2 regions of the Stackebrandtia sp. genome follow, and region 1 is predicted to be linked to the other one. Evidence: predicted binding sites of a transcription regulator. Region 1 holds the regulator's gene; the other holds the start of a gene.
What was found. The regulator HrcA, encoded in region 1, represses chaperone genes, less so after heat shock. The targets are predictions, from matches to a motif close to CTTAGCACTCNCNNNNNGNGAGTGCTAAG.

Region 2: a site for HrcA is predicted at 3,644-3,672, ahead of groL (chaperonin GroEL). Genes of this name have one in related genera too.

What each region holds. Positions count from the first base shown of each region.
Region 1 covers NZ_DASQPW010000045.1:4,903-10,430, reverse strand. The annotation lists gene hemW (radical SAM family heme chaperone HemW) at 1-1,124, shown strand, start outside; gene VE172_RS03310 (DUF4870 domain-containing protein) at 1,121-1,525, opposite strand; gene hrcA (heat-inducible transcriptional repressor HrcA) at 1,731-2,753, shown strand; gene dnaJ (molecular chaperone DnaJ) at 2,794-3,936, shown strand; gene VE172_RS03295 (AfsR/SARP family transcriptional regulator) at 3,942-5,528, opposite strand, start outside.
Region 2 covers NZ_DASQPW010000212.1:4,169-9,696, forward strand. The annotation lists gene VE172_RS16265 (SigE family RNA polymerase sigma factor) at 1-493, shown strand, start outside; gene VE172_RS16270 (TolB family protein) at 490-1,665, shown strand; gene groL (chaperonin GroEL) at 1,885-3,513, opposite strand; gene VE172_RS16280 (cold-shock protein) at 3,806-4,006, opposite strand; gene paaN (phenylacetic acid degradation protein PaaN) at 4,179-5,528, opposite strand, start outside.

The sequences.
Region 1 (5,528 bases):
TCTACGTGCACGTTCCCTTCTGCGCCACCCGATGTGGTTACTGCGACTTCAACACCTACACCGCCGCCGAACTCGGCGGCGTCTCGCGCGACGACTATGTGGACGTGTTGGAGCGCGAATTCGCGCTGGCGGCGCGGGTGCTGGGCTCGGCGCGCCGCCCCGCCTCCACCGTGTTCGTCGGCGGCGGCACCCCGACGCTGCTGCCCGCCGACCAGCTGGCGCGGATCGTGGAGCTGGTGGACCGGTACATCGGCCTGGACGGCGACGCCGAGGTCACCACCGAGGCCAACCCCGAGACCGTCGACCTCGAATACCTGAAAACCCTGCGCGGCAACGGTTTTACGCGGCTGTCCCTGGGCATGCAGTCCACCGCCTCGCACGTGCTGGCGGTGCTGGAACGCCAACACACCCCCGGGCGCGCGCTGCGCGCCGCCGCCGAGGCCCGCGAGGCGGGCTTCGACCATGTCAACCTCGACCTGATCTACGGCACCCCCGGCGAACGCCCCGAGGACTTCGCCGCCAGCCTGGACGCCGTCGTCGCCTCGGGCTGCGACCACGTCTCGGCGTACGCGCTCATCGTGGAGGGCGGCACCCGCCTGGCCCGCCAGGTCTCGCGCGGCCGGATCCCCGCCCCCAGCGACGACGTCGCCGCCGACCGCTACCTCGCGGCCGACCGCGTCCTGTCGGACAACGGCTTCGCCTGGTACGAGGTGTCCAACTGGGCACGAGGCGAGACCGCCCGGTGCCGCCACAACATGCTGTACTGGCGCAACAACAACTGGTGGGGCTTCGGCCCCGGCGCCCACAGCCACGTCGGCGGCGTCCGCTGGTGGAACGCCAAACACCCCGCCCGCTACGGGCAGCGGCTCGGCGACGGGCTGTCCCCGGCCCAGGGGCGCGAACTGCTGACGAGCAGGGAACGTCACCTCGAGGACGTGATGTTGTGGACGCGCCTGTCCGACGGCCTGGCGTCGTGCGCCCTCGACGAGGCGGGCCGGCGCGGCGCCCGCAAGGCCCTGGCCGACGGCCTGATCGACGCCGCCTCCTGGGATTCCGGGCGCGTGCGGCTGACGCTGCGGGGCCGACTGCTGGCCGACGCGGTCATCCGGGACCTGGTGTCCTAGTCCTTGATGAACCGGAACGACGGACGGTACCGATACAGTTCGCCGCGCCTGGCCATCGACCCGGCCTTGCAGCTGACGACGACGGACCAGATCAGCAGACCGATCATCACGGGGACGTAGAGGAAGATCGCCAGGAATCCCGCCCCGCCGGCGGCGATGCCGATCGTGACACCAATGATGAGGCTGGCGAACACCCCCGCCAGGTAGAAGATGACGAACGACAAATGGAAATTCAACGCCGCCGTCGCGTGTTTCTTCACGTAGGGCGATCGCTGCCCGGAGACCAGGTAGTAGATCAGCGGGCCGATCCATCCCAGAACGCCGAGATAGTGGGCCATGGACGCCTCGGAGTAGTCCTGAGGTGTCGGCGGCCCACCGGCCCGCGGTGGCCCCGGTCTCATTGGCGGGACGGTGTATCCGTACTCGGGCGGGTGGACCGAGTGGTCGTGAGGATCTTGGGGATGCGTCACAGTTTCGAGGATAGGTCGCCGCGTGTGACGTGACGGCTGTGACGGGCCCGGTCTCACGGAAAGCAGGTACCCTTGGCACTCGTTACCGCGGAGTGCCAACTGGCGTGGCCGGACGACGAAGGGGAGGTGTGCGCCGATGCCCATGGGCGAACGCAAACTCGACGTTTTGCGCGCCATCGTCGAGGACTACGTGTCCACGCAGGAACCAGTGGGCAGCAAGTCGCTGGTGTCCCGCCACAGTCTCGGCGTGTCCGCCGCCACCATCCGCAACGACATGGCGGCCCTGGAGGACGAGGGCTACATCCACCAGCCGCACACCAGCGCCGGGCGGGTGCCCACCAACAAGGGCTACCGTCTTTTCGTCGACCGCCTGTCCAAGATCAAGCCGCTGACCGGCGCCGAACGCCGCGCCGTCCATCGCTTCCTCGACGAGGCCGTCGACCTCAACGACGTCGTCAACCGCACGGTGCGGCTGCTGGCCCAGCTCACCCGCCAGGTCGCCGTCGTCCAATACCCCAGTCTGTCGCGCAGCAGCGTCCGTCACCTGGAACTGGTGCCGCTCAGCGAAACCCGGCTCATGCTGGTCATGATCACCGACACCGGGCGGGTCGAGCAGCGGGTCATCGACATGCCCGAAGCGGTGCCCGACACCGATGTCCTCGAACTGCGCCAGACCCTTAACGACAAGCTGGTCGGCGTGCGGCTCACCGAGACGCCCATGGTGATCCAGACCCTCGTCGAGGAGGCCAGCGTCGAGGTGCGGGCGGCCATGGCGACGCTGTCCACCGTCCTGCTGGAGACCCTGGTGGAACGCGGCGAGGAACGCATCGCCCTGGCGGGCACCGCCAACCTCACCCGCAGCTCCCTCGACTTCTCGGGCTCCCTGCGCCCCATCCTGGAGGCCCTGGAGGAGGAGGTGGTGCTGCTCAAACTGCTGGGCGAGGTCGACTCGGGCTCGGTGCTGCACATCTGCATCGGCGAGGAGAACCAGATCGACGGCCTGGACGGCACCTCCGTGGTCTCCACGGGGTATGGTCCAGCCGGTGCGATCGTCGGCGGCCTCGGCGTGGTCGGACCGACCAGAATGGACTACCCCGGCACCATCTCCGCGGTGCGGACGGTCGCCCGGTACGTCAGCGAGATACTCGCGAAGAACTGACCATATTGGATTTTGACGGACGATGACATCGAGAGCACACGTGGCCAAGGACTACTACCAGATACTGGGCGTTCAGCGCGACGCCACTCCTGACGACCTCAAGAAGGCGTACCGCAAGCTGGCGCGTGAGTTCCACCCCGACGTGAACCCCTCGCCCGAGGCGCAGGAGAAGTTCAAGGACATCAACGCCGCCTTCGAGGTCCTCTCCGACCCCCAGAAGCGCCAGATCGTCGACATGGGCGGCGACCCCCTGGCCCCGGGCGGCGGCGGAGGCCCCGGCGGCCCCGGCGGCGCCCCCTTCATGGGCTTCCAGGACATCATGGACGCCTTCTTCGGCGGCGGAGGCATGGGAGGCGGCCGCGGCCCCCGCCCGCGCCGCCGCCCCGGCTCCGACGCCGTCCTGCGCCTCGAGCTCACCCTCAAGGAGGCCGCCTTCGGCATGGAGTCGCCCATCACGGTCGACACCGCGGTCCTGTGCACCCAGTGCGAGGGCTCGGGAGCCGCGGACGGCGCCGCCCCCGAAACCTGCGACACCTGCGGCGGCGCGGGCGAGGTCCAAAACGTCCAGCGCACGATCCTCGGCCAGGTCGTCACGGCCCGCCCCTGCCCCTCCTGCAGCGGCTACGGCTCCATCATCACCAACCCCTGCAACAAATGCGGCGGCGACGGCCGCGTCCGCACCCGCCGCAAGCTCACGGTCAAGATCCCCCCGGGCGTCGAGGACGGCATGCGCATCCGCCTCGGCGGCCAGGGCGAGGTCGGCCCCGGCGGCGGCCCCGCCGGCGACCTCTACGTCGAGATCCACGAAAAGCCCCACGACGTCTTCACCCGCGAGGGCGAGGATCTCCACTGCAAGCTGAAGCTCCCCATGACGGCCGCGGCCCTCGGCACCCGCCTGACGGTAGACACACTGGACGGACAGGAAACCGTCGACGTCCACGCGGGCACCCAACCCGGGTCGACCCTGCGCATCCGCGGCGCGGGAATCCCCGTGCTCCGCGGCGGCGACACCCGCGGCGACCTGTACGTCCACCTCGACGTCCGCACCCCCACCAAGATCGACGCCGAACAGGAGCGAGTGCTACACCAGCTCGCGGAACTGCGCAGCGAGGAGATCGTGGAACCCGTGCGCGGCAACGGTTTCTTCTCGCGGATGCGCGACGCGTTCAACGGCCACGGTTAGGGACGCTATGGAGTGGCGAGGTTCTGGAGCTTCGCGCGGAGCTTCGGGGCCTCGGGCACGTCGAGGCGCGTGAAGATCTCGAGGGCTTCGGTGTGGCAGCGGGTGGCCTCGGTGTGGTCGTTGAGGCCCAGGTGTGCGTCGCCGAGGGCTTCCAGGGAGCGGGCGAGGTGAAGAGGTGAAGTTCGCTCGGATCGGTAGTATGAGCATGCTCGTTGAGCATGGGACACTGCCTCCGAGTACTTCTTTCTTGCGGACTCCACACGCGACAGTATCCGTTCGCGCCCGCCGACATCGACGCCACTTCGCTGTATGGAGTCAAAGAGTTCCTTCGCTGTTGTGAGGCGCTCGACGGCCCGATCGACGTCGCCGAGGTCCAAATAGAGATCTGCTTCGTGATGAAATATCTCCACGTGGAGCTGGCCCCTGCCCTCCAGTTGAGCTATGGAGGAGGACTGTCTATAGTGCTCGAAAGCTTCGTGCGTTCGTCCCTGAACTTGTGCGACCTGTCCAAGAATGTTATGAGCCATGGCAATCGATTTCGTCGCGCCTATCTGCACGGCAATGTCAATCGCGTGCTGTGAGGCGGCGACAGAGTCGGCGTACCGCCCCATCTCAAGGTAAAGGTGCCCGAAATGATTCAGGAGGACAGTTTTCATCGCACTGTCGGCCGCGGAGATTTCGAAAGCACGAGATAGGCAATCCTGCGCCTCGTTGAACTTACCGACGGCCGAGTAGGTATATCCCAGGCTGCCGAGCTGGATCGCCAGTAGCGGCTGGTCATCGAACTCCTCAGTGATGGCGATGGCACGCCTCAAATACCGCTCGGCCGCATCGTGGGCGCCGCGGGCATGGCTTGCGGTGCCCAGGTTTCCCATGATTCTGCCCTTGAGCTCGCGATGCTTGTCGTCCGTCAGAAGGTCCGTGGCGTCGGTGAAGTGTCGGACCGCGCTGTCAAGATTTCCCGTGGACGCGTGGATCGCCGCCAGGGCGTTCAACGTGCGAGCTTGCCCCGCCACGTCTCCGTGCTTTTTAGCGGACTTGTTTGCGATTTCGGCATGGTCCCGCAAAACGCGAAGATCCTGGCCAGTGCTGGCATACCAGGCAAATTGCCTCGTGAGCGTCGCGAGCCTCGGGTGGCTCGACAGGGTCTCGCAGGCGGCGATCGTATTCTCAAACTCCGCGATGGAAACGTTCGAAGGATCGCTGTACCAGTCGATGAGGCAATCCGTTGCCTTGGTTCGAAACGCTTCGGTCAGTTCCGACGACGCCAGCCGTCGAGCATACAACCGCACCAGGTCATGGAGCTTGAATCGCCCTGACTGCGGCTGCTGGAGAAGGTGAGCCGATTCCAACTGCTGGAACACCGATGCGACGGATACCGCTGACAGGCCAGACACCGCCGCGCCGAGACCGCAGGTGAAGTCGTCGCCAGGTATGAGTCCCAGGGAGACGAACACACGCTGTGCGTTCTCGTCGAGCGCACGGAACGAAAGGCCGAAGACCGCGGACAGGTCGGTACTGCGATCACCCGCAATGCGGAGATGGGAAAGTCGCGATTCGTCATCGATCTCGTTGCCAAGCTGGGCGAGTGT
Region 2 (5,528 bases), on a different contig from region 1:
TGAGTTCGTGCGGGCGCGCACCGGATCGCTGCTGCGATCGGCGTACCTGCTCACCGGCGACCAGCATCTGGCAGAGGATCTGGTGCAGTCGGCGCTGGTGCGCACCCACCGCGCGTGGAAGCGCCTGCACGACACGAACAACGCCGAGGCGTACACCCGCAAGACCATGTACCACCTTCAGGTGGCGTGGTGGCGTCGCAAGCGGTTCAAGGAAACATCCGACGACGGCGTTTCGGACGCCGCCGTCTCCATCCCGGACTCCTCGGAGGCCACCGTGCGCAAGATGGTGCTGCGTGACGCGCTGGCTCAGCTGCCGCCGCGGCAGCGCGCCGTCATCGTGCTGCGCTTCTACGAGGATCGGACCGTTCCCGACACCGCCGAGATCCTGAATTGCAGCACCGGAACGGTCAAGAGCCAGACGGCCAAGGCGATCTCCTCCCTGCGAAAGCAGCGTCCCGAATTGGCGCAATTCACTGAAAGGAGCTTCGCATGACGGAGGAACTCCACGACGACCTGACCGACATGGCTGGCAAGGTACTGGACGTCGACATGCGCGACCGAGTGCTGGCGGGCTCTCGGAGACTGGGCAGGCAACGCGCGGTCGCGGCGTGCGCGGCGGCGGTGGTCGCCGCGGCGCTGGCGGTGGTCGGCGCGGTGTCGGTGTACGGGCAGAACCAGGCGATGCCGACCGACCGACCGTTGCCGACGGGCACGGTGGACAAGCTCGAGGGGACGTTCTACAGCGCGATCTACGGGCAGGGGGATGCCGCCAGCGGCGGGCAGCCCGGCGTCAACGATCCGAGCGACCTGCCGTATCGCTGGAAGCCCGGCGACAAGACCATGACGGACATCGGCCTCGACGACCAGGGGATGTTCTATTACTCGGCGGCGCTGTCGCCCGATGGGCAGCGCTTCGCCTACATGACCTCCGACTCCCAGGGCGACCAGTTCAGGGTGATGGACGTCGGCGGCGAGAAGCGCACGGTCCTCACCGACTTCTCGGGCTGGGAGGACGTCTGCTCCACGCCGCAGTGGACCTCCGACGGGGAGCGGGTATTCGTGGATCGCGGTGCGGGCCACGGTGACCAGCGCTTCGGGTTCATCGACCTCAACACCAAGAAGTTCACCCCCTCGGCGCAGCCGCCCGGCTGCGACGTCCGCCTGGCCCGCGTTCACGGGCAGGACGTGATGTTTTCGTTGGTCAACAAGGGGAAGGCGACCGACGTCTACCGCACCACCCCCGACGGGAAGTCCGTCAAGACCGACGTGTCGAAGGTGTTGGGGCGCACGAAGTTGCCCTACGCGAACGCGTTGACGGCGGTGTCGCCCGACGGGCGGTTCGTGTGCGTCAACGCCAGCGGGACCGCGGGTCACCAGGGATTCACTGTGCCGTACAACTTCTGCAACGTGATCGTCGATACCGCCAACGGCGACCTGGTGAAGATCCCGCAGCAGCAGAAGACGGCCAACCAGCAGACGTATGCGCAGGTGCCCGCGTTCGTCTTCGCGATCCCTGGTCGGCTGCTGGTGACGACCGACGGCTCCAAGTACAGCGAGATCGGTCTGTACGACTATCGCGGCAAGAAGCTCGATCGGTACACCGAGGCGCGGCCCAGCTCGGACGGCGATCTCACCTACATCGGCTTCGCCCCGAAGGGCGACTGAACGCGCCGTGGAACCGTTGCCGCGCACCAGGGAGAAGCGGTGCGCGGCAACGGGCCACCGTACAGGCGAGGACGTACGCGGCTGGCGGCCGTAAACGCACTCGACTAACCGGGAGAGCGGCCAAGCCTAAGCCACGGGTACGACACACCAAAACACCGACCCCGTCTCCACAAAGGAGACGAGGCCGGTGTTGTTGCCTGTCAGGCGAAGGGAGACTTCTTAGAAGCCGCCCATGCCGCCCATGTCGGGGGCGCCGGCGGCGGCCGGGGCCTCCTTCTCGGGCTTGTCGGCGACGACGGCCTCGGTGGTCAGGAACAGACCGGCGATCGACGCGGCGTTCTGCAGCGCCGAACGGGTGACCTTGGCCGGGTCGTTGATGCCCGCCTCGAGCATGTCGACGTACTCGCCGGTGGCGGCGTTGAGACCCTGGCCCGCGGGCAGGTTCTTGACGCGCTCGGCGACCACGCCGCCCTCGAGACCGGCGTTGGCGGCGATCTGCTTCAGCGGGGCGGACAGCGCGGCCTTCACCAGCTGCACGCCGGTGGCCTCGTCGCCCTCCAGCTCGATCTTGTCGAAGGCGGTCGCTCCGGCCTGAACCAGGGCGACGCCACCGCCGGGCACGATGCCCTCTTCGACGGCGGCCTTGGCGTTGCGGACGGCGTCCTCGATGCGGTGCTTGCGCTCCTTGAGCTCGACCTCGGTGGCCGCGCCGACCTTGATGACGGCGACGCCGCCGGCGAGCTTGGCCAGGCGCTCCTGGAGCTTCTCGCGGTCGTAGTCGGAGTCGGAGTTGTCGATCTCGGTGCGGATCTGCGCGACGCGGCCGTCGATGGCGGCCTGGTCGCCGGAACCGTCCACAATGGTGGTCTCATCCTTGGTGACGACCACCTTGCGGGCCTGGCCCAGCAGGTCGATGGTGGCGTTCTCCAGCTTCAGGCCCAGCTCCTCGCTGATGACCTGGCCGCCGGTGAGGATCGCGATGTCGCCCAGCATGGCCTTGCGACGGTCGCCGAAGCCCGGGGCCTTGATGGCCACGGACTTGAAGGTGCCGCGCATCTTGTTGACGATCAGGGTGGCCAGGGCCTCGCCCTCCACGTCCTCGGCGATGATCACGAGGGACTTGCCGCCCTGCATGATCTTCTCCAGGGTGGGCAGCAGGTCCTTGACCGCGGAGATCTTGGAGTTGGCGATCAGGATGTACGGGTCGTCCAGGACGGTCTCCATGCGGTCCTGGTCGGTCACGAAGTAACCCGAGATGTATCCCTTGTCGAAGCGCATGCCCTCGGTGAGCTCGAGCTCGAGGCCGAAGGTGTTGGACTCCTCGACGGTGATGACGCCTTCCTTGCCGACCTTGTCCATCGACTCGGCGATGATGTCGCCGACGGTGGGGTCACCGGCGGAGATCGAGGCGGTGGCGGCGATCTGCTCCTTGGACTCGATGTCCTTGGCGAGCTTGCCCAGCTCCTCGATCACGGCGGCCACGGCGGCCTCGATGCCGCGCTTCAGCGCGATCGGGTTGGCGTCGGCGGCGACCGAGCGCAGACCCTCCTTCACCAGCGCCTGCGCCAGAACGGTGGCGGTGGTGGTGCCGTCACCGGCGACGTCGTCGGTCTTCTTGGCGACCTCCTTGACCAGCTCGGCGCCGATCTTCTCGTAGGGGTCTTCCAGCTCGATCTCCTTGGCGACCGAGACACCATCGTTGGTGATGGTGGGGGCGCCCCACTTCTTGTCGAGAACGACGTTGCGGCCCTTGGGACCGAGGGTCACCTTGACGGCGTCGGCGAGGATGTTCATTCCCCGCTCGAGGCCGCGGCGAGCTTCCTCGTCGAAAGCGATGATCTTAGCCATTCGGCTTGTACCCTTCCGGATCAGAAATGTGATTCACGTCTTAGCCGGGCGGGAGGCCCGCGACGACCTGACCTGCGTCGACGTCCCCGGTTGAGCGGGTTCGCCGGCGAGGTCCCACCACCCCGACTTTCTTGGCACTCGCACGGTGAGAGTGCCAATCACAGGTATAGCACTCACAGGGCGAGAGTGCCAAGCCGGGTGGGTGCGAAACGATTACTCTCACAGCAAAACAAGAGGCAGGTGGACACCGGGAGTGGCGTCCACCTGCCTCTTAAGCGCTTGAAGACTCGCGTCACACGAGCTTGACGTTCTCCGCCTGCGGGCCCTTCTGACCCTGCGCGATCTCGAACTCCACGCGCTGACCGTCATCAAGCGAACGGTAGCCGTCCGCCTGAATGGCAGAGAAGTGCACGAAGACGTCGTTGCCTCCGTCGACGGCGATGAAGCCGTAGCCCTTCTCGGCGTTGAACCATTTGACGGTGCCCTGTGCCATGTACTTCCTTCTAACTGTGCGTGCTAATGACCAGCGCGGATGCGCGGCCGTCGATCAAACACCCGCAGACCTGTACTGCTGTTCAGACCGCACTGATCGCGAACCATGACCAGGTTAGGAGGCTACACGAGGGCCGCTATCGGTGGGCTTTCCATGCGGTGTGGCTTACACGTCACGCGGACCCGTTTGAGGGGCGCGGTTCGACGTGGCGGCGGGACTCGATGGCGCGGAAACGGCCCGTTACGAAGGCCCCGTCGACGAGCGAGGCGTTGGCGGCGGGATTGCCGCCCGAGCCGTGGAAATCGGAGAACGCGGAGGTCTGGTTGACGAAGACGCCGCCGGTCAGGTTGCAGGACAAGTGGACCGCGACCTCGCAGGCCACGCCCTCGGCGGCGGTCAGCACCGTCGGGTCGGTGGAGTACACCCCCATCGTCAGGGCGCCCTGCTCGCCGACCACGTCGCGCACCAGGTTGAGGCTCTCGGTGGTGTTGTCGGTGGTGACGAAGAACGAGACGGGTCCGAAGCACTCCGAGCCGTAGGACTTGCGGGCGTCGGCGGTCACCTTGAGCAGCAAGGGAGTCCGCACCCGAGCGTCGGGATAGGACGGATGGTCCAGGGCGCGCGACGCCAGCACCGTCTCGCCGAGGGCGGCGGCGTTGTCGATCCGCTCGGCCACCTGCGGCGTCACGATCGCGCCCAACAGCTCCACGGCCTTGGCGGGGTCGGCGCACAGCTTGTCCACCGCCGCGCAGATGCCCGCGATCACCTCGTCGGCGCTCAGGTGGCCGTCGGGGGTTTCGATGCCCTCGGCGGGAAGGAAGATCGCCTGGGACGTCGTGCACATCTGTCCGCTGTAGAGGCACAGGGTGAACGCGAGATTGCGGCACAGCCCCTTGAAGTCGTCGGTCGAGTCGATGACGATCGTGTTGACGCCAGCCTTCTCGGTGTAGACGGCGGCCTGGCGGGCGTTGTCCTCCAGCCAGTTGCCGAAGTAGCTCGAGCCGGTGAAGTCCACCACCTTCACCTTCGGGTGGCAGGCCAGCTCGGCGGCGATGCGGTCCTCGGGCGCCTCGGCGGCCAGCGTCACCAGGTTGGGGTCGAAGCCCGCGCCGGCCAGCACCTCGCGGGCGTAGCGCACGGTCAGCGCCAGCGGCAGCACCGCGCCCGGGTGGGGCTTGACGATGACGGGGTTGCCCGTGACCAACGAGGCGAACAGGCCGGGGTAGGAGTTCCAGGTGGGGAAGGTGTTGCAGCCGATCACCAGGCCGACGCCGCGCGGCGCCACGATGTAGCGCTTCTCCATGGCCAGCACCTGGCCCTTGCCCGCGGGCTTCTCCCAGTAGGCGACCGCGGGGGTGCGGGTCTGCTCGAAGTAGCCGTACGCCACCGCCTCCAGGCCGCGGTCCAGGGCGTGCGGCCCGCCCGCCTGGAATGCCATGACGAAGGGCTGCCCCGTGGTGAAGTGCACGGCGTTGGCCATGGTGAACACGTGCTCGTGGATGTGTTGCAGGATCTCGATGCA